Regions from separate parts of the Paenibacillus sp. 2KB_22 genome, predicted to be linked through region 2. Evidence: riboswitches for the same ligand, from Rfam matches in the RefSeq annotation. Region 2 holds a riboswitch; each other region holds the start of a gene.
The links. Region 2 has a riboswitch for cobalamin ahead of nikB (nickel ABC transporter permease). Riboswitches for the same ligand answer to the same signal wherever they lie in the genome.
Positions count from the first base shown of each region.

Region 1: another riboswitch for cobalamin. It lies ahead of cobJ (precorrin-3B C(17)-methyltransferase); the one in region 2 lies ahead of nikB (nickel ABC transporter permease).
Region 3: another riboswitch for cobalamin. It lies ahead of AB4111_RS09155 (ABC transporter substrate-binding protein); the one in region 2 lies ahead of nikB (nickel ABC transporter permease).

Region 1 covers NZ_JBFRHG010000003.1:546,598-554,616, reverse strand. The annotation lists gene AB4111_RS21325 (cobalt-precorrin-5B (C(1))-methyltransferase) at 1-1,110, opposite strand, end outside; gene cbiE (precorrin-6y C5,15-methyltransferase (decarboxylating) subunit CbiE) at 1-11, opposite strand, end outside; gene AB4111_RS21320 (hypothetical protein) at 1,149-1,355, opposite strand; gene AB4111_RS21315 (precorrin-8X methylmutase) at 1,934-2,581, opposite strand; gene cobK (precorrin-6A reductase) at 2,653-3,423, opposite strand; gene AB4111_RS21305 (sirohydrochlorin chelatase) at 3,420-4,622, opposite strand; gene cobJ (precorrin-3B C(17)-methyltransferase) at 4,915-6,846, opposite strand; cobalamin riboswitch at 7,249-7,438, opposite strand; gene AB4111_RS21295 (uroporphyrinogen-III synthase) at 7,636-8,019, opposite strand, start outside.
Region 2 covers NZ_JBFRHG010000008.1:154,999-163,017, forward strand. The annotation lists gene AB4111_RS28145 (alpha-glucosidase/alpha-galactosidase) at 1-1,236, opposite strand, end outside; gene AB4111_RS28150 (AraC family transcriptional regulator) at 1,441-2,268, shown strand; cobalamin riboswitch at 2,346-2,538, shown strand; gene nikB (nickel ABC transporter permease) at 2,706-3,644, shown strand; gene nikC (nickel transporter permease) at 3,645-4,478, shown strand; gene AB4111_RS28165 (ABC transporter substrate-binding protein) at 4,493-6,085, shown strand; gene AB4111_RS28170 (ABC transporter ATP-binding protein) at 6,085-6,882, shown strand; gene AB4111_RS28175 (ABC transporter ATP-binding protein) at 6,872-7,777, shown strand.
Region 3 covers NZ_JBFRHG010000001.1:2,066,289-2,074,307, forward strand. The annotation lists gene cobS (adenosylcobinamide-GDP ribazoletransferase) at 38-931, opposite strand; gene cobU (bifunctional adenosylcobinamide kinase/adenosylcobinamide-phosphate guanylyltransferase) at 928-1,488, opposite strand; gene cobT (nicotinate-nucleotide--dimethylbenzimidazole phosphoribosyltransferase) at 1,485-2,606, opposite strand; gene AB4111_RS09145 (ABC transporter ATP-binding protein) at 2,651-3,463, opposite strand; gene AB4111_RS09150 (FecCD family ABC transporter permease) at 3,460-4,506, opposite strand; gene AB4111_RS09155 (ABC transporter substrate-binding protein) at 4,503-5,501, opposite strand; cobalamin riboswitch at 5,949-6,098, opposite strand; gene AB4111_RS09160 (histidine phosphatase family protein) at 6,245-6,931, opposite strand; gene cbiB (adenosylcobinamide-phosphate synthase CbiB) at 6,922-7,902, opposite strand; gene AB4111_RS09170 (adenosylcobinamide amidohydrolase) at 7,940-8,019, opposite strand, start outside.

The DNA.
Region 1 (8,019 bases), on a different contig from region 2:
TTCGAGTTCACTGATTTCCGCCCTCCCCAGTTCCATTCCTTTCATCGTTACCAATACCACTTCTACCGTCACGCCGCCTCCAGCATGTTCCAAACAGTGCCGACAGGCGTATGTACATAACTTTTCAAAATAGGGCAAATAGCCCGCTTCAGTCATCATATCCGCCACCTGAGTCGCCGTGTTGGCTTCCTCGATCGCTTGCGCCAGTTCATCTCCAGCTCCGGTCTCGCGGGCAACGGACGCAAGAAATCCAAAATCCACCGGCGCACTCTTGGAGTGCACCATCATGACGCCTTGAGCCACTTTGGCAAATTTGCCTGGCATCCCAACCAGAGTGATGCGTTTCATGCCCAACCGTTTACCGTGTTTGATCGCAAAGCCGACAAAGTCCCCCATCTGGATAAAAGCTTCCTCCGGCAGTTCGGGCATCATCTTCATGGCATATTTCTCACTGCTGCCACCCGTTGTCAGCACAATATGTTCACAGCCGGATGCCTGAGCAACTGAGATGGCCTGCACCACACTGGCTCTATAAGCAGAGGTGGAGAACGGAACGACCACGCCTCGTGTACCTAAAATGGAGATGCCGCCCAGAATACCGAGACGGGAATTCAGTGTCTTCTTCGCCATCTCTTCGCCGTCCGGCACGCTGATCACAACCCGTACCCCTCTGGCTGTGCCGTGTTCGGCGAGCACCTGGGTGACCGCCTCGGTAATCATGCGGCGCGGAACGGGATTGATTGCCGCTTCGCCTACAGGCACGGGCAGTCCAGGCTTAGTGACTCGGCCTACGCCGATGCCCCCATCCAGTTCCATGCCCGGCTCGTCCCGCCAGGACACATGTGCGATGATCTTCGCCCGATGTGTGGCGTCCGGGTCATCCCCGGCGTCTTTGATGGTGGCACAGGTCGCTACGCCATCGGTCAGTTCCTGCTCGATCAGTTCGAACGAGTGGTCAAAGCCCGCGGGCAATGAAACCACGGCCTGCTCAGGGACATGGCCCGTTAACAGGAGTTGCGTCGCTCCTTTGGCAACGGCTGTGGCACACGCTCCTGTGGTGAAACCGGAACGCATTGGTTTGTCGGGGTCTGGTGTATTGCCGCCTATCATGGGTTTTGAACCTCCCGTCCTTGGTTAGTTAGATGGCATTACGCTGTGTGCGGGGTGGTGGCTTTGGCGCTTGGGTGGCCGCTACGGGTACGGATCGTTCTTATGATCGCTGTTGTCTCCAGATTTCCTTGATTCCCTTTTGTAAAGGGAGAAATCCAGAGACAAAGGCGACCGCTCCGCTTCTTCAGAATCGATTCCGTCCCCTTCGCTGCTACCTGCTTCTGCATCCACCTGGCACAGTGCATAATGCCGCCTCTTGGGCTAAACAATGCCCTGAGGTTTTTTTTGTGGTAACTGATCATTCCATGCCAGTAGGACTTGGCATGGAATGTAGTTACGCGCTTTTGCCCTTGTGTAGATTTCTATTGATTATCTACATGGCTTCGCTTGAACTCATGGCATCAGTGTGCGCCACTGACAAAGGGTTAGTGCCACCTCTTGGGCTAAACAATGCCCTGAGGTTTGTTTGTGGTAACTGGGCATTCCATGCAGTAGGACTTGGCATGGATTGTAGTTACGCGGTTTTGCGTCTATGAATGGATGCCTTTTGATAACATCTACCTTTTAACAAACCGAGGACGCGTTATTGCGGCTACATTCCACAAATGAAAATGGTAACGAATCGTAGAGACGTTCTTTCGTTATACAGATGCTGTTTTCACTACTTTTTGGCGTGTTTTACCGGAATAGCGTTACTTAGGTTCGTTAAAATGTGAAACGGATGATACTCGGCAATATAAGGCCTGTAAGGTTCGTTAAGTTTCGTTAACGCTTGTTTCCGTCACGATTGCCTTTACTAACCTCTGCTCGTTTATCCAAACGACTACGCCTTCACTGCCATCAGGGAGATGGCGTTCAGGGCGGCTACGACGATGGTACTTCCGCCTTTGCGGCCGATGTTGGTGATAAACGGGATGTCGAGTTTGCGCAGCTCGTCTTTGGATTCTGCTGCGGATACGAATCCGACCGGCATACCGATGATCAGGCCTGGTTTCGCTTCGCCTTCTTTGACCAGACGGATCAGTTCCAGCAGTGCTGTTGGTGCGTTACCAATGGCGTAGATTCCGCCTTCGTATAATTGATTAGCTTTACGCGTCGAGATGATGGCCCGAGTGGTGTTCAGGCGTTTGGCTTCTTCCATCACATCGGGATCGGAAATATGTACATGTACATCTCCGCCAAAACCGCGAATGCGATCCTTGCTTACCCCAGCCTGAATCATCTGTACGTCAGCGATGACGGATTGGCCGGCGCGAAGCGCTGCAATTCCCGCTTGAATGGCATCCGGGTGGAACACCATGCTCCGGCCCAGTTCGAAGTCAGCCGAGGCGTGAATGACCCGCTGTACCACGGGATATTGCTCAGCCGTGAACGGATGCTCACCCAGTTCCTCCGTGATCATCTCAAAGCTCTTACCCTCAATCTCCTGTGGTTGTACGGTCAACGGTTTAAATTCCGTTTTGAAATCCATGTGCATTTCACTCCTTCTACTAGTGGTGTCATTCAAAAATTCATTATTCAAATTAAAACTATTGGGGTGCTCTACTGCACCAATACACGATTCAACTCATCCAACACACCTTCAAAATGGTCAAACACCGTTCCAAATTCAGCCTCGGGGCGTGAAATCAACACGACATGAATGCCCAGCTCCAGTGCAGATTGGATTTTCTCATCCACCGCTCCGGTCTTGCCGCTCTCCTTGGTCACCATTACTGTCGTCGCATAGTGCTTGTACAAGGCTTCATTCATTTCACGGGAAAAAGGTCCCTGTATCGCAATAATATTGCGCTGTTCAACGCCAAGCTCACCGCATTTCTCCATATTATCGAGACGTGGAAGCATGCGGGCAACGAGACGAATATCCGGATCACCGAGCAGGTGCTTGGTGAAAATCTGTAACGTTTTACTACCTGTCGTCAGCATGACCGAGCCCTTCAGTTCTTTGGCCTTGAGTGCCGCTTCATCGTAAGAAGACACGACATGCAGCAACGCATGATCATCGTACGCGAGACCCGTTCGCTCGTAACGAATGTATGGAATACCCGCCTGTTTGGCTGCTTCCATCGCATTGGCATGTGCTTCTTCGGCAAACGGATGACTTGCATCCACGATGGCACGGCTACCTTTTTCACGCACAAGTTCCACCATCGCTTCCACAGTCAAACGGCCTGTCCGAACAGGTAATCCGGCCTCTGTCAGGCTATGGGCAGCACTGTCGGTTACAACAGAAGTCAGTACGTCTGTACCTTGCTGCTGGATCTGTAGAGCCAGTTCCCTGGCATCACTTGTACCACACAACATGAAGATCATGGACGATTCACCTGCTCCGAAGTTGCTGCAACCTGTGACTGATCGGGAGAAGCCACTTCTTGTACGATTTCTTCTGCGTCATCTGAGTTGTTCCGATGAACTTCTTGCTCGTGATGCGTATGATGCAACTCTTCGTCGTGATCATGATGATAATCGAGTGATGTTTGACGATCGACGGCAGTATGCGTGTGATCATGATCGTGTTCATGCTTATGCTGGTCATCGTGTGCATGTACGTGCTGATGATCATGCTCGTCATGATGATGCGAGTGATCATGGTCCGAATGATCGTGGTCGTGATCGTGGTGATGATCGTGGTCATGCCCATGGTCGTGATCATGATGGTGGTGATGGTGTTTGGCTGCTTCAAGTCTGAATTGGCAGTTATCACAGTTGGCTGTTACACGTCCATATAACCCCTCATGAGCCCGCTCCAGTACCAGTTCAACTAGCTTCGGGTGGAAGCCAAAATATCCGCCAACCTCGACCTGAATGTCTGGATGTGCCGCTGCAAATTCTGCGGTCATTTCATCAATACGCTTGATCAGTACACCTGTGAACAGGAAATAAGGCATGATGATGATTTTCTTCGCGCCAAGCAATAGACAACGCTCCAATCCATCCGGGAAAGAGGGCTGAGTCACGCCAATAAAGCTGCTTTCCGTCCACTTGTACGGCAGTTTCTCCCATAACATCCGGGTCATTTTGAAAAAGTCACTGTTGGCATCCGGGTCACTGCTTCCCCGTCCAAGCACCAGTACGGCGGTCTCTTCATCCGTCACCGGAGCAGGTGGAGCCGCTACGGCTGTACCGCCTTGGGATGCGACAAGTACAGGTTGTGCTTCTTGCAGACGGGTCTGCATGATCTGAACAACTTTCTCATGAACACCGATGGGACGACCATATACGAATTCCACCTGCGGATAACGTGCCTTGGCGCGGTCAATGGCGTTAGGAATATCAATCTTGGCATGACCGGCAGCAAACAGAATGATCGGCACCAACACAACACGTGTTGCACCTCGGTCCACACAAGCGGTAACACCTTCAGCAATACTTGGTCTCGTTAATTCCAGAAAACAGGTCTCCACCAACGTATTCTCTGGTGCCTTCGCTGCTACCTCATGTGCAAACTCCTTCAATTCCCGGTTCCCCTCAGGGTCACGGCTCCCGTGTCCCACCAACAATATTGCATCCATCTTTCGTTATTCCTCCCCCGTCTGACCCACAGATCAGACTTTTCATATTCATTTGGCATTCCAGTTCATCCGGCTAAAACTACGCCAAACCAGTCATTCCATCCATTCACCGCATTAATCGTAAAAATTAATTCATCTATGTCAGCTGAAATCCAGCGAATATTGCGAAATATTAGATAGGTCCTGACAGGCTACACCATCACGTCTCCACGAAAGAAGCCATGCAGGCAAGGACTCAATTAATACTTACTCAAGGCTTAGTTAGGTATTTAGTAAGGAATTAAGTATGGAATTAGTCACCACATATCGGGTTTACTTCCACAGTGACTGGTGCATCCACATGGCGGAAGCCCTGAATTACACCAACTCGTTTGAAGAACTTGTGGAATCGCTCATTCGGATGGCCTTTTTCCTTGTAATCGGCCACAATTCGTTCCACAATTCCACCAATCTGATCACCCGGGATTCCCTCCGCTACGGGCTGGGCAGGGTGAGCATTGCGGCCGAATTTCTTGCCACCGAGGAACAGGTCATATGCACCTTTGCGATACACGATGCCGATATCCTCCAGCACTGCCCCGTAACATGCCATACCGCAGCCATTCAGCGCCACACTTGTTTCTTTCGGTGCACCCAGTCCGCCTATCACGGCCTGTAAATGGTTAGCCATCGGGACAGCATCGTCCTTCTCCATATTGCAGAAGTCACAAGCCTTCACTTTGATGACATCGCCAATCGGTACAACGATAAAATTCGCTGCACGCAGCTCTTTAACCAGCGAGTCCGGTTCAAATGTCGGCACTCTCAGAATAATCTGGTGCTCCGGCGTGTACTCCAGTTCGCCGTCTTCACTTGCACACTGCGCCAGCAGCGCCATCTGGGCTGCGGTGAATTTTTTGTTGCCCACGCCGGGCGACACGCCGACTTCAAACAGCGGCGCCTTACGCCCAGGCTCGGGCACGGTGCGTACCGCCGTTGCGGTCGCAGCCTGCGGTGCACTTGCCTCTCGGCTCGGCGCTGCTGCATCCAGCCAGCGGCTCGCCGATTCGCCCGCTAGCGCGCCACCTGCCGCGAGCCGTGTCAGCGCCTCGGCGGCAAGCGCAGCTGCTCCGGCGCGTGGCGCTTCGGCGACTCCGCCCGGAGCGGCCTCTGCCGCAACGGGCGCAGGTCGCTCGCCAGCAAGCACGGCGGTGCCAGCGCTGCTCGCCGGGCTTGCCGCAGGCGTAGCGGCAGCTGCCCCTGCGACAGCGGGCGGCTGCCCTTGCGGAGCCGTGCCCGCTCCGGCGCTTGCGCCGCGCAGGGCTGGCTCCGCCTGTGGCTGCGCGGCCGATGCATCGCTGGCCGGGCTCTCGCCCGCTGCCTCGCCGGAGGCGGCAGAGCGGGCTTCCCTTGCGCCGAGCGACCATGGCTCGGCTTCTGTGCGTAGTCGCTCATGAGGTCTGAGCGACTGTTCCGCGGTGTTCAGCGTATATTTCCGCTGATACCCGCGCGGGGTGACCATGAGTCCTTCGTACATCATGGTCGAAGAGTTGCCGATAATCACGGTCGTCAGCATGCCGATATCATGATTCAGCATATCCTCCAGTGTGGTCATGACAACATCCTGACGCTCACGGTATGCACTTTTCACCAGACCTACCGGGGTCTGTGGGTCACGATAACGCAGAATCATTTCCTGTGTCTCCACGATCTGGCGTGTGCGCCGTCCACTGCGTGGATTGTACAGGGCAATGACAAAATCAGCGGACGCTGCGGCTTCGACCCGGCGAATAATGGTCTCCCACGGCGTAAGGTGATCACTAAGGCTGATCGTACATGCATCATGCATAACGGGGGCACCAAGCAGTGATGCACAGGACTGAATGGCCGATACGCCCGGAATAACTTCGACGGCAACACCCGTATCCGGCTTCCAGCCTTGCTCCATCAGCACCTCGTACACCAGTCCAGCCATACCATATACGCCTGCGTCACCGCTGGAAATTACGGCAACAATTTTGCCCATCTCCGCTTGTCTGACTGCTTCTTGTGCACGGCTTACTTCCTCCGTCATACCTGTGCGCACAATCGCTTGCCCGTTCAACAGAGGGCGAATAAGATCCACATAAGTGTTGTATCCGATAATTACCTCGCTCTCCTGAAGTGCTTCGAGTGCCCGCTTGGTGATATGTTCCATTGCTCCTGGACCGAACCCGATAATCAGCAGCTTGCCTTGATCTTGCATTACTTCTCCTCCTTCATCACACTTGTCGTACTGATCTAAACAGTGAAGAAGGGCGGCTATGCCGACCTTCTCCCCCACTGTACTGCATGTCCAACTCGTCAGCTCTGTTTACTCAGACTATCAACAAGGCTCTTACATCACCTGTTATGATCCAACTAATCTATTCTTCTACCTGCAATTTCCCTACATAGGGCAGGTATCACAAGGATGTACATTTATCTATAAAAACAAAAAAATCCCATCCTTGTAACGGATGGGATACGCATGTACGTACACTCAAGAACATAGTCCAGACTCCCTGAGGGTAGTCCTGTGACTATGTGGCCCAAGGGGGGCCAGCCAGGCGAACCGCTTGTTCGCCCATTTCCTGATTCTTCGTACACCACTCCTTTCCGCGAAGGGTTCGGTGACACATGCAAGGTAGGTCTCCTGGCTTTGGATCATCAGCTTCCTTTTCTGTCTTCCCCGGCTTTCCGAGTGACTTGGATCAAAAAGGGCTTCACCATTACAGTGGCGGGACCGCTCGGGACTTTCACCCGATTCCCTGTTACCTCTTGCTGCACGCAAGAGCACCTTGCTTGTTTTCATTCAATATTGTTTTCATAATAACACCGCGCAGGAAATAATGTCCATGCTTATGATACTTGTCCGTTCTTCTATTTTCAGACAAAACAGAAAAAAGTCCTGATCCAAAAAAACGGATCAGAACCTGATGTAACATATACATATAAGATTCGTTTTAAACCATGCATCTACCTAATGATTAAATACATCCATAGTCATTGATAACTATGATTGCAGGCCACTACTCTTGGCCGCACGCCCCGCAGCGAAGTAACGTCCAAGCTCAACGATGAGTGCTCCCATCTTCTCTTCCTCCGGAATGACCAGCGCCTCAATGCCTTCTTCACGCATGGAGTTTGCTGTAACTTTACCTACAGATGCAGGAATTACGCCTTGTCTGAAGGCAGCAAGCATCTGCTCAAGCTTGTCCTGGGAGGCCGCGTATTGCGTCAGGAATCTGACCTGAGGGCCACTTGTGAACGCAACGGCATCTACCTCGAACTTTAGAATTTCATTCAACAGCTGTTCCAGCTCTGCCTCTTCCGGCGGTACATGCCGGTAAGGGAGCACTTGTCTGACGATTGCACCTTGTTCTTCCAACCATGCGAC
Region 2 (8,019 bases):
GTCATCGATAGACAGCTCGGCAGCCGTGTGTGGATCAAGCATTGCCGCATGATAGATATGTTCCTTTTTGCCCGTGATTGCCGCTTCAATGGTCAGCAGTTGCGTATTGATGTTTGTCCGGTTCAATGCCGCGAGTTGTGGAGGCAGATCTCCAATGTACGTAGGGCTGATCCCTGATCCATCGACCAGACAAGGTACCTCAACACATGCCTCACGCGGCAGGTTCGTAATCAGTCCGTTGTTCATGACGTTGCCGCCAATCTTGTACGGGTTATTCGTCTCCATGGCTTCAATAATATGCGATGCGTATTCACGGCTGCGGGTATGTTCAATATTTTCGCTGGCAAACAGCTTGGTACGCATTTCTTTCCAGCCTTCAATCTGGTTCACACAGCGGCGTGGATACTCATCCAGTGGAATGTTGAAGCGTTCAATCAGCTCCGGGTAATTCCGCTTGATGAAGTAAGGGTGGTACTCGGCATTATGCTCGGACGATTCCGTTACATAATAGCCAAATCGCTGCATCAACTCAAAACGGACCATGTCGTCATGCTGTTCTTTCTGCTTTTCCTTCGCCAGACGTTTAATCTCGGGGTACAGATCCTGCCCGTCTTTTGTAACTTCGAGCAGCCACGCCATGTGGTTAATTCCTGCAACCTTAGCCACAACACCTGTCTGATCCATTCCCAGTGCATCGAACAGATGTGGTACACATACCTGCACACTATGACACAAACCTACGGTTTTGATCCCACCATGCACATTCATGACGTTGGTAAGCACGGCCATCGGGTTGGTGTAGTTCAGGAACCATGCATCCGGACACACTTCCTGCATATCCCGGGCAAAATCCAGCATGACCGGAATCGTCCGCAAATTACGGAAAATTCCACCGATACCTAGGGTATCTGCAATCGTTTGACGTAGTCCGTATTTCTTCGGAATCTCGAAGTCCGTAATGGTACATGGATCATATCCACCGACCTGGATGGCGTTGATGACATATTTGGCCCCGCGCAGCGCTTCTTTGCGGTCCTGATATACGTTAACGACGCAACGACTTCCGAGTGAACGGGCCAGACTGGTCAGCAAACGCTCGGAATCGCTCAGACGTTCAGCATCGATATCGAACAATGCCAGCTCAAAATCCTGCAGTGCTTCGGTCATCATGACATCACCCAATACATTTTTGACAAAGACGGTGCTTCCCGCACCGAGAAACGTAATTTTGTTCATCTTAAGTTAAGCCTCCCTGAAAAATGTTGTACCCCAACTATAGGCCGATTCGGCACATATAACTATGGCTCAACCCCTCTCAAACATGGCATAATCCCATTTTTGTTTCCGTTTTCAACTAATATTTATGTCCTTTAGCTGTTATAATTTAATTAGACATACAGATGGTGAGCCTCGGAAGGAAACAAGGAGGGAGGGCATAAAATGAGAAAAATAGAGATGAATGTGGTAGCCACGGACTGGACACAGATGGAACTGGTCTTGTTGTTCTTCGGGTGGGAGGCGTGTGAACCCGCCCATTATTGGGGACCGGGTGTACGTGATTCCTATATTGTGCATTACATCCATGAAGGACGGGGCATCGTGTACATGGGGGATCAGGAATACAAGCTTAGCGAGGGACAGGGGTTTATCATTTTCCCGGACACGCTTATTCATTATGAGGCAGATCCGCAGGAGCCCTGGACGTATTCGTGGTTCGGCTTCAAAGGTGTACAAGCCAAAGCATTCATGCAACGTGCCCAACTGAGCCCGGAGCGCCCGATATATGATGCCCATGATACGATTACGATGGAACAGTTGTATACGGAGATGGTCCAAGCTTCCACGCGATCGGAAGGCGATGTGTTGAACCAGAGTCTCTTGTACCGTTTGATGGCAGAACTCATCTCTTCTTCACCTGTGAAGGAAGATATAGGGCAGCTCCTTTCGAACAAAGAAACGTACATCCGGCAGGCGGTGCAGTTTATGGAGAACAGGTACAGTCAGCGAACTTCCATTTTGGATATTGCCCAAGCTGTGGGGTTGGATCGCACGTATCTATCAGGATTGTTCAAAGAGCGATATGGCATGTCGCTACAGTCATTTTTTCTGGAGTACCGTATGAATAGGGCTGCCGAACTTCTCCAGAATCCAGGGCTGTCGGTCAGTGAAGTGGCCCATTCTGTCGGTTATACGGACCCCTTATTGTTTTCCAAGATGTTTAAGCGTGTGACGGGCGTATCTCCGAAGGGGTCGAGAATTCGCGATTAGACGCACCTAGTGTTTCAAATTTAAAAGAAAAGTTTTGATCATTAAACGTTGTCCCGCTATACTGATACAGAAGTGTAATTGAATATGTGGAACTTGGTGCTTTGCCCGTCAGGGTGGAAGCTTAATAGGGAAGTCCGGTGTAATACCGGCGCGGTCCCGCCACTGTAACAGAGGAGTCAGGTAGCGATAATCCACTGGTTTAGACCGGGAAGGAGCTGCAAGTGACGATGATTCTGGAGCCAGGAGACCTGCCAAGTTTAACAAACACAGTAGTACCCTACGGGAGATAGGAAGGTGTTTAGAGAGCATGATTTTTTCTGAAAATCTGTTTATTTAAGGCGTCCTCATCCAGTAACACGGAGAGGGACGCCTTTTTTGTTATGGGCGAAGAACATCATGACACATACATAGAGTTTTGGGGAAGGACGTTAGAGCACTTGAGCAGATATATCGTTAAACGATTAATACAACTGGTAGTCGTATTGTTCGGCATCACGTTCTTGACGTTCCTGCTAACCTACCTGTCTCCTGGAGATCCAGCCAGACTCATGCTTATGTCTACAGGGGTAACGCCATCCGATGAGCTGGTCAGGCAGGTGAGGTCGGAGCTTGGATTGGACGAGCCCTTTCTCTACCGATACGGGACATGGTTGGGACAGGTGCTGACTGGAGACTTCGGTACATCATATAAATACAATCGTCCAGTACTGGACGTGTTGATGGCACGTCTCCCGGCAACGCTTTGGCTAACAGGAAGCGCCATGTTTCTGGTTATACTGGTTTCCTTTCCATTGGGGATGCTGTCGGCTGTCTATCGTAACAAATGGCTTGATCACGTCATTCGTCTGTTCTCTTTTGCCGGATTATCGATGCCCAGCTTCTGGTTGGGTATGCTGCTCATGTTGGTCTTCGGTGTACAGCTGAAGCTGCTGCCGGTAATGGGTAATTCCGGATGGTATAGCCTGATTCTGCCTGCATGTACACTCGCGATTCCACTTGTTGCCCAGTACAGCAGACAGATTCGTGCGGTCCTGCTTGAGGAGACAAGCCAGAACTATGTGATCGGAGCCATATCCAGAGGTGTGAAGGAATCGATCATTATTTTGCGTCATATTCTTCCCAATGCCCTGCTGCCGATCGTTACCCTAATGGGCATGACAACAGGTGCTTTGTTAGGTGGTGCAGCGATTGTGGAAAGTTTATTTGTGTGGCCGGGCGTTGGACAGATGGCTGTAGATGCGATTTTCACAAGGGATTATCCGCTGATTCAGGGGTATGTCATCTGGATGGCGATCATATATGTCACCCTGAATCTGCTGGTCGATATATGGACTCATCTTCGTGATCCCCGAATCCGACTGGAAGTGGATATATAGATGAGAGCCTTCAGACTTGTATTACTGCAGAATCGCTGGTTCACCTTCCTGCTGTCTCTGACCGCCTTCTGGATTATTCTTGCCATGGTTGCACCGCTGCTTGCACCACACGATCCACTTGCAACGAACTTTGCCAAAGTGTTGCAGCCATCCAGCGCCGAGTATCCTCTTGGAACCGATCAACTGGGCCGCTGTGTATTATCTCGTCTTCTGTACGGTGCACGTACCTCGCTGCTGCTCACCTTTATGATGATTGGCATCGTGTTTGTGCTAGGTGTAGCGATTGGAGTCATCGCCGGTTTCGCTCGGGGTGTGACGGATATGGTGCTCATGCGCCTGTCTGATACATTAATGGCATTTCCGGGACTAATTTTTGCGATCGCTGTGGTGGGGATGCTGGGGCCGGGATTGTTCAATACGGTGCTGGCATTGTCGGTTGTCTGGTGGGCGAAGTATGCACGGATGGCCAGAAGCCTGGTGATATCCCTTCAGCAAAAGGAATATGTCGCTGCCGCTGCTTTCAGCGGAGCACGTAAAATACAGATCATTGGCAGGACGATCCTGCCCAATATGATGTCTCCAATCATCGTCATGGCGATGATGGATGTGGGTGGTATGATGCTGTCGATCTCGGGGTTGTCCTTTCTTGGGCTTGGCGCGCAGCCTCCGAACCCCGAGTGGGGGGCCATGTTAAATGAAGGCAGAAGATATCTGCAGACTGCACCATGGTTGTTAATTTATCCGGGTCTGGCGATATTTAGCACCGTCATTATTTTTAATTTACTGGGAGACAGCCTGCGAGATGTGCTTGATCCCAAGAAAAATACAGCTTAACTGGAGGAACCAGAATGAAGAGGAATATTCAAAAATCAATGCTGCTCACCCTCATATCCATGTGGGTTGTGTTCTTGCTTGCAGCTTGTGGCACCGCCAATAATCCATCGACCTCGTCTGGTGCAACGGAGAAGTCGGCGGGTGCGGACAAGGGTACTACAAGTGCACCAACTCATCTCAATGTGGCCTTGTTCTGGCTTGGCAGCAACCTGGACCCGGCAGAAGAATGGAACGGCTGGACACTCACGCGTGCAGCGATTGGGGAGACACTGATCCAGTTTGACGAGAATATGAAGCTGGTCCCTAAAATTGCAGATTCTTGGGAACGAGTGGATGACACGACTTGGCACTTTCATATTCGGGAAGGTGTAACTTTCCATAACGGAAATAAGGTAACTGCCGACGCGGTGAAAAAATCGATAGAACGCTCCATTGAGTTAAACGAGAGAGGACAAGCGACTGTACCTGTAGCCTCAATGACTGCTGAAGGACAAGATCTGAAGATTAAAACGAAAGAGCCTTATGCGTCCCTGCTTGGTAATATTGCCGAGCCACTGTTTGTCATTGTGGATACGAGTGCAGATACATCCAAATTCAAGAGCGAGCCTATTGCTACGGGGCCATTTATGGTGACAGGATATACGCCGGATCAGGAGATCCAGGTGAAAAAGTATGACGGGTATTGGGGCGGTGCGGCAGATGTGGACACATTGACGTTGAAATATATCAAGGATGATAGCACACGTGCTCTTGCCCTGCAGTCTGGAGAGATTGATGTAGCCAGTAACGTGGGACGCAGCAATTTGACGTTATTCCAGGACAAGAGTCAATACACCATTGATGAAATTCCTAGCCTGCGTACCCAGTTTGTATGGTTTAACACAACCAATCCACTGCTGAGTGATCCAGAGGTTCGCCGGGCGATCTCTTATGGTGTAGACCGGGAGATGTATGCGAATACGCTGGTGGGCGGTCAGGCGGCCAAAGGTCCATTTACCTCAGCGCTGCCTTTTGGCTACGACAAGATCAAAGGATATGATTACGAACCGGAGAAAGCCAAACAGCTGCTGGATGGGGCTGACTACAAGGATGCAGATGGGGATGGCATTCGTGAAAAAGATGGCAAGAAGCTGTCGCTACAGCTGATTCTGAACTCCGCTTACGAGTCTGATTCGATTGTGGCTGCTGCAATGCAGTCCCAGCTTAAAGAGATTGGCGTTCAAGTGGAGATGACCTCCTATGAGGACCTAACCGATCATCAGAAGAGCGGAAATTACGACCTTGCTTTGACAAGTATTAATACAGGCATCACGGGTGACCCGCAATATATTCTGGATTTCTACTTTATGACGGGTGCGGAATGGAATGTGGGCGGATATAGCAATCCGAAGCTGGATGAGGTAATTACTCGACTTCATTCCGAGTTTGACGTGGAGAAAAGGTATGCCCTTGCAGCAGAGGCCCAGCAGATGATTCTGGATGATGCAGCCTATATGTTTTTGACCTATACCCCGATTAATATTGTGAGTAAAAGTAACGTGCAAGGCGCGACGATGTATCCCATCGACTTCTACCTGCTGGATCGTAATATCAAGGTTGGGCAGTAATGGAGCCCTTGCTTAGTGTCAATCATCTGTCCGTAACCTACAAGGGAAATTCTCTGGCTCTACGGGACTTGTCCTTCTCCATGAATAAGGGAGAGATTATCGGGATTGTAGGTGAGAGTGGCAGCGGAAAGTCGACCCTTATTCGGGCTTTGCTTGGCCTGTTACCAGAAGGTGGTCAATACATCGGGGGAGTGATCTCTTTTCAGGAAAAAGTGCTATTACGTGAGTCACAGTCTGATTGGGGCGGAGTACGCGGGAAGCGGATCGCTATGGTGTTTCAGGACAGTGGATCGTATCTTAATCCGATTCGCAGCATCGGTAGTCAGTATATTGAAGCAATTTGCACTCACTTCACCGTGTCCAAAAAAGCAGCTTATACCCTGGCTGTGAGTATGCTCGCGAACATGGGACTGGATGATCCCGAACGAATTATGCGCTCCTACCCCTCGCAGCTCAGTGGAGGCATGAAACAGCGAACAGCGATTGCCATGGCGGTTACGATGGAACCAGAGCTTCTGCTTGCGGACGAGCCGACGAGTTCGCTGGATGTGACGACACAGAATGAAGTGATGAACCGATTGAACGAGCTTCGTTCCCGTCAAGGGACAGGCATGATTATCGTAACACACAACATTGCCGTTGCAGCTCATATGGCAGAACGAATTGGTGTGATGCAGGACGGTACATTGGTTGAGATGGGAGATACTTTCCGTGTCATATCCGATCCTCAGCATGAATACACTCGCAAGCTGCTGAGTGCTGTGCCTGAATTGGAGGGAAGCGTTCATGGCTCATGAGAGGTTACCGATTCTGGAACTGAGCAATCTGTGCAAAACATATGAGTTAAAGGGACACAGGGCAGTGGATGCCCTGAAAGCTGTTCATTTGCAGCTGTATCCCGGGGAATGTCTGGGGATTGTCGGGGAGAGTGGTAGCGGGAAGAGCACACTGGCCAGATGTGTAACCCATTTGGAGCGAGTGACTTCAGGACAGATTCAATATCGTCAGCATGATATTACCCGATTGAGTGGGAAGGCGTTACGCCAGCAACGAAAGCAGATTCAGATGGTCTTTCAGGAACCTTCGGCTATCTTTAATCCGCGAATGAAGATTGGAGCATTTATTCGGGAGCCGCTCATTAATTATAAAGTAATGAAGGGCCAACAAGCGGATCGGGAAGTGCTCAGGCTGTTGGAACGGGTAGGATTGTCTGCCGCAACGGCGGATAAATATCCGCATGAACTGAGCGGGGGAGAGCAGCAAAGAGCAGTCATTGCTCGTGCGATTGGAGTAGAGCCAGACATCATCCTGTTCGATGAGGCCACCTCCGCATTGGATGTTTCCATTCAGCAGCAGATCCTGGATCTGTTGGTGGAGTTGAGAAAGGAAACAGGGATCTCTTCTATTTTCATATCGCATGATCTTGCAGTAGTGCAACAGATCAGTGATCGGATTGCCGTGATGTACCAGGGTGAAGTGGTTGAGGTTGTGGAGAGTTCACAGCTGACAAGTTCAGCGAATCATCCCTATACCCGGAGCCTGATGGCCTCAGTGTTGTCCGTGAGAGAAATGAAACATAAGATGCAGGAGCGGGACGAGAAACTGGAACAGGAACGGGATCAAGAGCAGGAGCTGGACGAGAAACAGGATCAAGAGCAGGTGGAGGTTTTTCAGGAAAGTCTGTCAGGATGAAACCGATGCCGTAGATCCGTTAAAATTCGATTTTTACAAAAAGAAAGAAAATAAAAGGGTTACCCCGGAAGTCCATAGATGACTTTCAGGGTAACCCTTCGTTGATAACAGGTATGTTGTATGACACGTATGTTGTGTATAGCTGGGCCGTAATACCGGAGGGGCTTATTAATGCCTCATCGTATGTCATTCAGTTCATCATAGTTTTGCGTAGGCCGGATAGTACTTTGTCTCGTACTTCA
Region 3 (8,019 bases), on a different contig from region 2:
TGCGTAACGCTATCCAAACTGCTTCACACTTCAAAAGTTAAAGCCAGAACAGTCCTTGAAGCACGCTCAGCACGGTCAACAAAACCGCCTCCAACAGCTCATTCATGGCACCATACGTATCCCCGGTTAAACCGCCGAGCCGCTCACTGATCCGGGCAGCCACGAATCGGCCGATGTAATAACACGCCACAGGCAGTATAATAACCGCCGTCATCGGGTATAGCCACCATGGCAGTGTTCCCAGACCACTCACCATGGCATCTGCAATCCCCATATCCGGCTTGAATAGCCACACCGCGGCAAACGTAACTGCCCCTGCGATCAAGGTCAGCCCCACGGCTGAGCTGCGTGCTCGCTGGACTTCCTTCCGCTCACCGAGACCTTTGAACAATACGGCAAGTCCATCATCTCGGCGCGCATTCGGCCAGGCTGACATGGCATACACCATGAACCAGCGGCTCCAGATCATGGGCAGGATCAGCAGCGCACCGTACACCCAGTGGCCCCGGGCAATAAAGTCGGCGATCAGCGCCGCTTTCATCATCATCAGCAAGACGCAGGCGATCACGCCCATGGCCCCCACTCGGCTGTCCTTCATAATCTCAAGCATCCGCTCACGGGTACGATAACTGAGCAAGCCATCCGCCGTATCCATCCATCCGTCAAGATGAAGGCCACCAGTGAGCCATACCCATAACGTCAAGGTCAGGACAGCAGCCGGAAAGGCTGGAAGCACTGCACCGCTTAAGGCTCCCGCGAGCCAGACACACAGACCGATTGCAGCACCGACCAGCGGATAAAAGACAACACTTTCCCGCAGCAGCGGCGGGACAAAATCGATTTGCATTTTGACAGGGAAACGGGACAAAAATTGAAAAGCGGCTGCCGCCGCCGTATGTTTGCGCTGAGGAGCAGGCGTGCCATCCTTCATAAGCGATACTCCTTGCTTTTTAGCTCAATCGCGATGCCTACGGTCACCAGGAACACTTCACCGCATATCGCCGCAATGCGCTGATTCAGTAGACCGGCCAAATCCCGATATTTCCTGCCAAGGGCATATTCTGGTACGATTCCGTCCCCCACTTCATTCGTAACCAGAACAAGCAAACCGGGATAGGTTCGAATCGCTTCAACCAGCGCGTCCAAATGTCCCTGTAACACCTGCTTCTCGTCATGCTCATGTGCTAACAAAACATTCGTCAGCCACAGCGTCAGGCAATCCACCAGAATGGTGGGTGCAGAAGTCCCTGTATGCCCTTCACCCATGCGGCTTATCAAAGCAGGCAGATGTATCGGCTCTTCCATCGTATGCCACAGATACCCTGATGCCTCGCGCTGATGCTGATGCATGGCGATACGCTCACGCATTTCATCATCGTACGCCTGGGCTGTCGCCACATACCAGGCCTCCGAGGAACGCTGCATGCAGAGACGTTCGGCAAAGGAGCTTTTGCCACTGCGTGCCCCGCCCGTCACCAGTACACTCATCGGGAACCCTCTCTTTGCACGGATGAGTCATCCGACGCAGCAGAGTCCAGAGCAGGGCTTGTCCCGTCCGAGACACCCGCGCTTGCAAAGGTTGCCATCTCGTTCAGAATAAGACATGCTGCGTCAATTAGATGAAGACTGAGCACACCACCTGTGCCTTCACCCAGACGCATGTCCAGATCCAGCATCGATTTCAGGTCCAGTTCACGCAGCAGCGCTCCATGTCCATTTTCATGTGAAGTATGAGAAGCGATCATATAAGCTGTGCTCAGCGGTGCAAGTTGTCTCGCAACCAGCGCTGCTGCGGTAGAGATGAACCCGTCTACAACGACCGGGCAACGATGAGCAGCTGCTGCGAGGATAACCCCCGTGAGTCCGGCAATCTCCAGTCCACCCACCTTGCACAGAACATCCAGTGCATCTTCCGGGTTCGGTGCGTTTACGCTAAGCGCCCGGCTGACTACAGCAGCCTTGCGCTGCAAGCCTGCATCATCAATGCCGGTACCTCTCCCCACGGCAGCGGCAGGGGCAACTCCGGTTAGTGCGCTCATTACCGCAGCACTTGCAGTGGTGTTGCCAATTCCCATCTCCCCAGTGACAAACAACTGTGTTCCCTTCGCCACCTCTGCCGATACAACTTCGGCTCCCGCAAGGATAGCCCGAACTGCCTCATCCCGGGTCATCGCTGCGCCTCGGGCCATGTTGGCCGTGCCTTTGCGAATTTTACGGGTGAGCAGGCCCGGATGTTCAAGATCGGCATTCACCCCGATATCCACACAGATCACATCAGCACCTGCGTGACGTGCAAGCACATTCACGGCTGCGCCCCCAGCGAGGAAATTCATGACCATCTGCGGGGTTACTTCAGCAGGAAAAGCACTGATGCCTTCTTCCACTACGCCGTGATCTGCGGCCATGACAATGACCGCCCTGTGATCAAAACGCGGACGTACATTGCCCGTCATGCCTGCCAGGCGGATTACCAACTCTTCCAATTTGCCCAGACTCCCCGGCGGCTTCGTCAACGAATCCACGTGCGCAGAGGTCTCTGCCGCCACTTCCTGGTCAGGAGCGGTAATCCTTTGGGTTAATTGCTCCAACACCTGTTCATTATTCATACAACCAGCACTTCCTTCATCAAAATATGGGTTGCCCGCTTCAATTAATCGATGTCCCGCCGCAGCAGCAGTTGAGGTATCGCATGGTCGGGATGGGAAACAATTGCGGGTTTGACGCGAAATATGTCCTGAATATTCTCATCGTTGATTAACGTATGAGGCGTCCCCTTTCCCACCGCTACGCCCTCTCGCAGCGCCAGAATGTGATCGCAAAATAACGCGGCGAGATTCAGATCATGCAGCACAGCCACAATCGTAATGTTATTTCTCTGTCGCCATGCCGATAACAATTCCATGAATTGCAATTGATACTTAATATCCAGAAACGTAGTCGGCTCGTCCAGCAGCAGCAACCGCGGCTCCTGAGCCATAACTTTGGCAAGTGCGACCCGTTGTCGTTGCCCGCCGCTGAGTGCATCCAGCGGTCTGTCCGCCAGCTCCGTCAATCCCAGGTCTTCAAGCACTCTGTCTACCACAAGTGCCCCATCACCCGCTTCCCGCCCCAGCCAGTTCTGGTACGGATATCTCCCCATCTCCACCACATCTCGTACGGGATAAGAGATGGGTGGCAAGCCGTCCTGCTGCAATACAGCGATCATGCGCGACAGGTCCTTACGGCTGTATGAGCCGATGTCTCGACCATCGATACGGATCTGACCTTCGCTTAACTGTTCCGTTCCGGCAATAAGCTGGATCAGAGTGGACTTGCCGCTGCCGTTTGGACCGACAACGCCCCACCAGTCACCTTCACCAACATGCCAGTCTACACTACGCAATGCCTGGTGATTGCCATATGACTTCCCTGCTCCCTTAATGGAAATAAGGGAAGTTGAGTTTGAATCGGTACTGGAATTCATGGCATCATCCCCTTCTGCAACTTTTTGTTCCGGTGCAGCAGGTAAGCAAAGAACGGCGCACCAACAAAGGCGGTGACGACACCGAGCGGAATTTCAGTTGGCGCAAGCAACGACCTGGCGATGGTATCGGCCCACACCATGAAGATTGCTCCACCAATGGCAGACAAAGGTACCAGCAGTCGATAATCCGGCCCCACCAGCAGCCGCAACATATGCGGGATCACTAATCCAACAAATCCGATGACACCTGATACCGAGACAGCACCTGCGGTCAGCAGTGTGCCGACTGCCAGCACGGACAGCTTAAGCCTGTCCACGCCAATCCCGATATGTGCCGCTTGACGTTCTCCCAGCGCAAGCACATTCAACGAGCGTGCCCGGCTCCAGAGAAAGACCAGCCCTAACAGAAAATACGGGAAAAGGATGGCCGTATACGACCACCCACGCAGAGCCAGACTTCCCATCGTCCAGTATATAATTTCATTAATCGTCTGTTTCGACATGGTCGACAGGAAGGAAACAACTGCGCCCAGGAAACTTTGCATGACCACACCAGCCAGAATGAGGCTATGTGTAGGTATTTTGCGCCCTTCACGAGCCAGTGCCATAACAAACCATAACGTGATTACACCCGTCAAAAATGCAATCAAGGGTAAGGTCCAGATTCCAATCAGTGCATACTGCAATCCGAAGAAAATCAGGAAAGCAGCCCCCACCGATGCACCGGATGATACACCCAGCGTAAACGGATCGGCCAGCGGATTACGCAGCACCCCCTGGAAGCCCGCACCCGCAATGGCTAGTGAAGCACCCACGAGCACAGCAAGCAGTACGCGCGGAAAACGGACTTTCCAGATAATCTGTTCGGCCGCCTTATTCCAATCCGGTGTAATCCAGTCGCCTACCCAGGGAATTTTGTGAATCAGAATACCTGCAATATCCCGGATTGGCAACGCTACTGAACCAATGCCCGTGCAGATGAGCACAGTGAGCACCAGCAGCACCATGCCCGTCGTCCCGAACAGGATCAGCTTTTTACTCATTGGAACAAGTCAGGGTAGATCGTTTTGGCTACTTCTTTCAACCCTTGAGTTACCCGTGGACCCGGACGGCTCAGCAGGTTGGCATCCAGGCCAATAACCGCGTCATTTTTCACAGCAGTAATTTGATCCCAGCCGCTGCGCGCCTTGATGATTTGATCCAGTGTTTTGGAGTTCTCATCAATCACATCGTTGGCATACAGGATCACATCGGGGTTGGAGGCAATCACGTTTTCTTCATTAATTTCATACCAGCCCTCTTTGTCCGAAGCAATATTGCTACCTCCGGCTACAGTGATGAGTTCATCCATGAATTCGCCTTTACCTACAGTCCAGCCTGGGGAGAACTCAACGTATACTTTTTTCTTATCTTCCGTTTTAACGGCCTTCACCGCTTCGGTTACATCCGTCACATCCTGTTTCATCTGAGTGATGATTTCTTGTGCTTTTTCCTGATGATCGGTGATTTTACCGAAGGTTTCGATATTGTTCATCACATCGTCGATGGATTTAGGATCCGTTTTGAAAATGGTAATACCCAACTCGCGCAGCTTCTTCACGGCATCCTCGCTCATCGAGATACCTGTGAAGACGATGTCGGCTTCAGCTGCAATGATGGACTCTTCATTGGGCTTGGTGATCCCGCCCATTTTCGCTTTGGTTGTTGCTGCTTCAGGATAATCATCATAGTCGGATACACCAACGATCTGTTCATCCAATCCAAGGGCAAACAGGGACTCTGTCTCAGCCGGAGACACGGATACAATTTTGGCTGGCGCCTTTTCAAAAGTAAACGATTCACCCGTTGCATCTGTAACGGTAAGTGGATATTGTGTTTTGAGGTCCGTCTGCGCCTGGCCTTGGGACTGCTCCTGTGCCGGTTGCTGTGAAGTACCTGTGCCCTCGTTCGTTGTTGCATTGCCACATCCGGCCAAAGCCAGTGCGAGTGCCGCTGCACTTAGCAGGGACGCTACGCTTTTCCAATTCTTGAAATTCATTCTGTTATTCTCCCCTTCTCTATTTGTGCTATTTTCTTGCATCGTGCTTAAACTCCTGCTCCCATGCCTTGGTGTTCCTGTATAAGGTTTGAACTGCAACATTTACACGTTAACGGAGAGTGCAGAACCGATCTGAAGAAACGAAGTGTTCGCTTAAAGCTTTCTACAAGAAAGCTAAATCGGAAGCATACGCTTATCACCGGATTTCCCCTTTCAAAAAGGGCATCAAAAAATCTGGGGATAACAGCGATCGGAAGATGGTACTGCAATCGTAGTGACCTCGTGTAAAATTGGTCTCGTTCATCTTACATGAACAATAAAAAATCCCCAATCCATACGTCCAGGATCAGGGATGACGTCTCGCATATGGCGATCTGTACATGTTCAACCAAAGGTTGTCCATGCGCATAGAATAGCCCGAAACGCTGTCCTTTCCTCGAAGGAACACCGGTTTGTACGTCCAGGGCAGGTAACCTGACTTACAGGAATCATCCTGTTTTACAGTGGCGGGACCGTGCCGGATTTGCACCGACTTCCCCATTTCACCCTTGTGTGTTTCACGACTCGTACTAATCTGCCATGAAAACAGCCTTCACACGCGGGACCCTTGGTCGCTGATATGGTAAACCATTGCCGTGTAATTTCTGCATGTTGCATACTCGTTGAGGCTTCACTGCCTGAGCGTATCTGTATCCATGCTGAAGTCACACTTCTGTTGTGATTATAGGGTATATTGTACATCCTTACAACCCGATTGGCGGAAAAGTCACTCTGCTGCCAAACCATTGATTCCCCTGTCGATCAAGCTGAACCTGAATCGCCTGTCCCGGTACGACATGTGTATCCCAGAACCCAAGCCCGGCAATCAGACGGGACAAGGCATACCGGATGACACCACCATGCGTAACCACAACCATGGTAGGAACTTGCCCCTCATCAACGTGGATCGAAGGACGACCCTCCAACAACATCTCTTGAAGAAAGGAATCCATTCGCCCCGTAAACTCCTGCCACGATTCCCCACCGGGCGGAGTGACCTTCTGCGGCGCATCAATCCAGCTTCGGTACACAGGGTTATCCTTGAGCTGCTCATACGTCAGCCCTTCCCACTGTCCAAAATCATTCTCGCGCAGGCGCGAGTCGAACTTCACCTGTCCGCTGGCATCAGGAAGAATCTGTTCCAGCGTCTGCCGGCAGCGAAGAAGATCACTGCAATATAGCTCGTTCCACGGAACATTGCTCAATTGTTCATGAAGCGGAGCCAGTTCTTCTTTGGCATCTGGCAGCAGACCGATGTCGGTATGCCCCAGGTATCTTTTTTCCACATTCCACAGCGTTGTCCCGTGACGGACCCACAGAATGTTTCGTTTCAGCGGACCGGGTTGATCCCTATGTACTTCATTGCCTGCATTTCCTTCATTTACGGCCATAACAGCGTCCCTCCTGCCAGCCACATACCCAGCGTTATGAACACGCACAGTACAACAAAAGCCCCTGCCGACCAGAACATCAGGCGTGATGTTCGCACAATATCCTCGGCTTCCATCGGCCGTTTGGCCTCCCCCATGTAGGCGCGAAACGAAGCAACTCCATGATACACGTTATGTCCACCAAGCCGGATGCCCAGTGCTCCAGCCACCGCTGATTCGGGAAAACCGCTATTCGGACTTGGATGCAGTCTTGCATCCCGTGCGACCATGCGTGCTGCTCCTTTGGCGTCCATCTTCATCACCCACGCACCCACGATTAATAGCATCGCGGTCAACCGGGCAGGTATCCAGTTCGCCACATCATCCAGACGGGCCGAGGCCCAGCCAAGATGCAAATACTTGTCATTTTTATATCCAACCATGGAATCCAGCGTGTTGACGGCACGATAAGCCATAGCAAGCGGAGCGCCTCCAATAAGCGCATAGAATAACGGGGATACAATGGCATCAACGATATTTTCGGCAACCGTCTCTACCGTTCCCCGCACAACCTCCGGTTCATCCAGATGCGCTGTATCACGTCCAACAATCATGCCCAGTGAACGTCTGGCCGCCGGCCAATCCTGCTGCTTCAGATGACGATACACTTCCATACCTGCATCCTTAAGCCCTTTTGAAGCAATGGTCGTTGCGATGAGCACTACTTCAGCTGCCACCGCAATGACAGGATGAATCAGCCCAAGCACATATACAAGTCCCCACGTGATGGCAAAAGACCCCCCCGCGATCACAATCGGAAACAACAGCCCTGCTCTCTTCAGCCCCGAATCTGTGCTCACACGCGAGCGAATGACACGCTCCAACGCCGAGATGCCTTTTCCCATGCCAATCACCGGGTGGGGAATCCAGCGCGGATCTCCGATACATCGGTCCAACAGGTACGCCAGTATAATAATCCAGGCTCCCGCCATGCCTGTCCAGAACGGCCAAGTCCATAGATGCTCCACCTCAAAAGTCATTTGTGCCTGATCCTCTCTTTCCGTACAGTCCGGCCTGAAGGCTCTCCGTCACCGTGTCGTATACCAGTC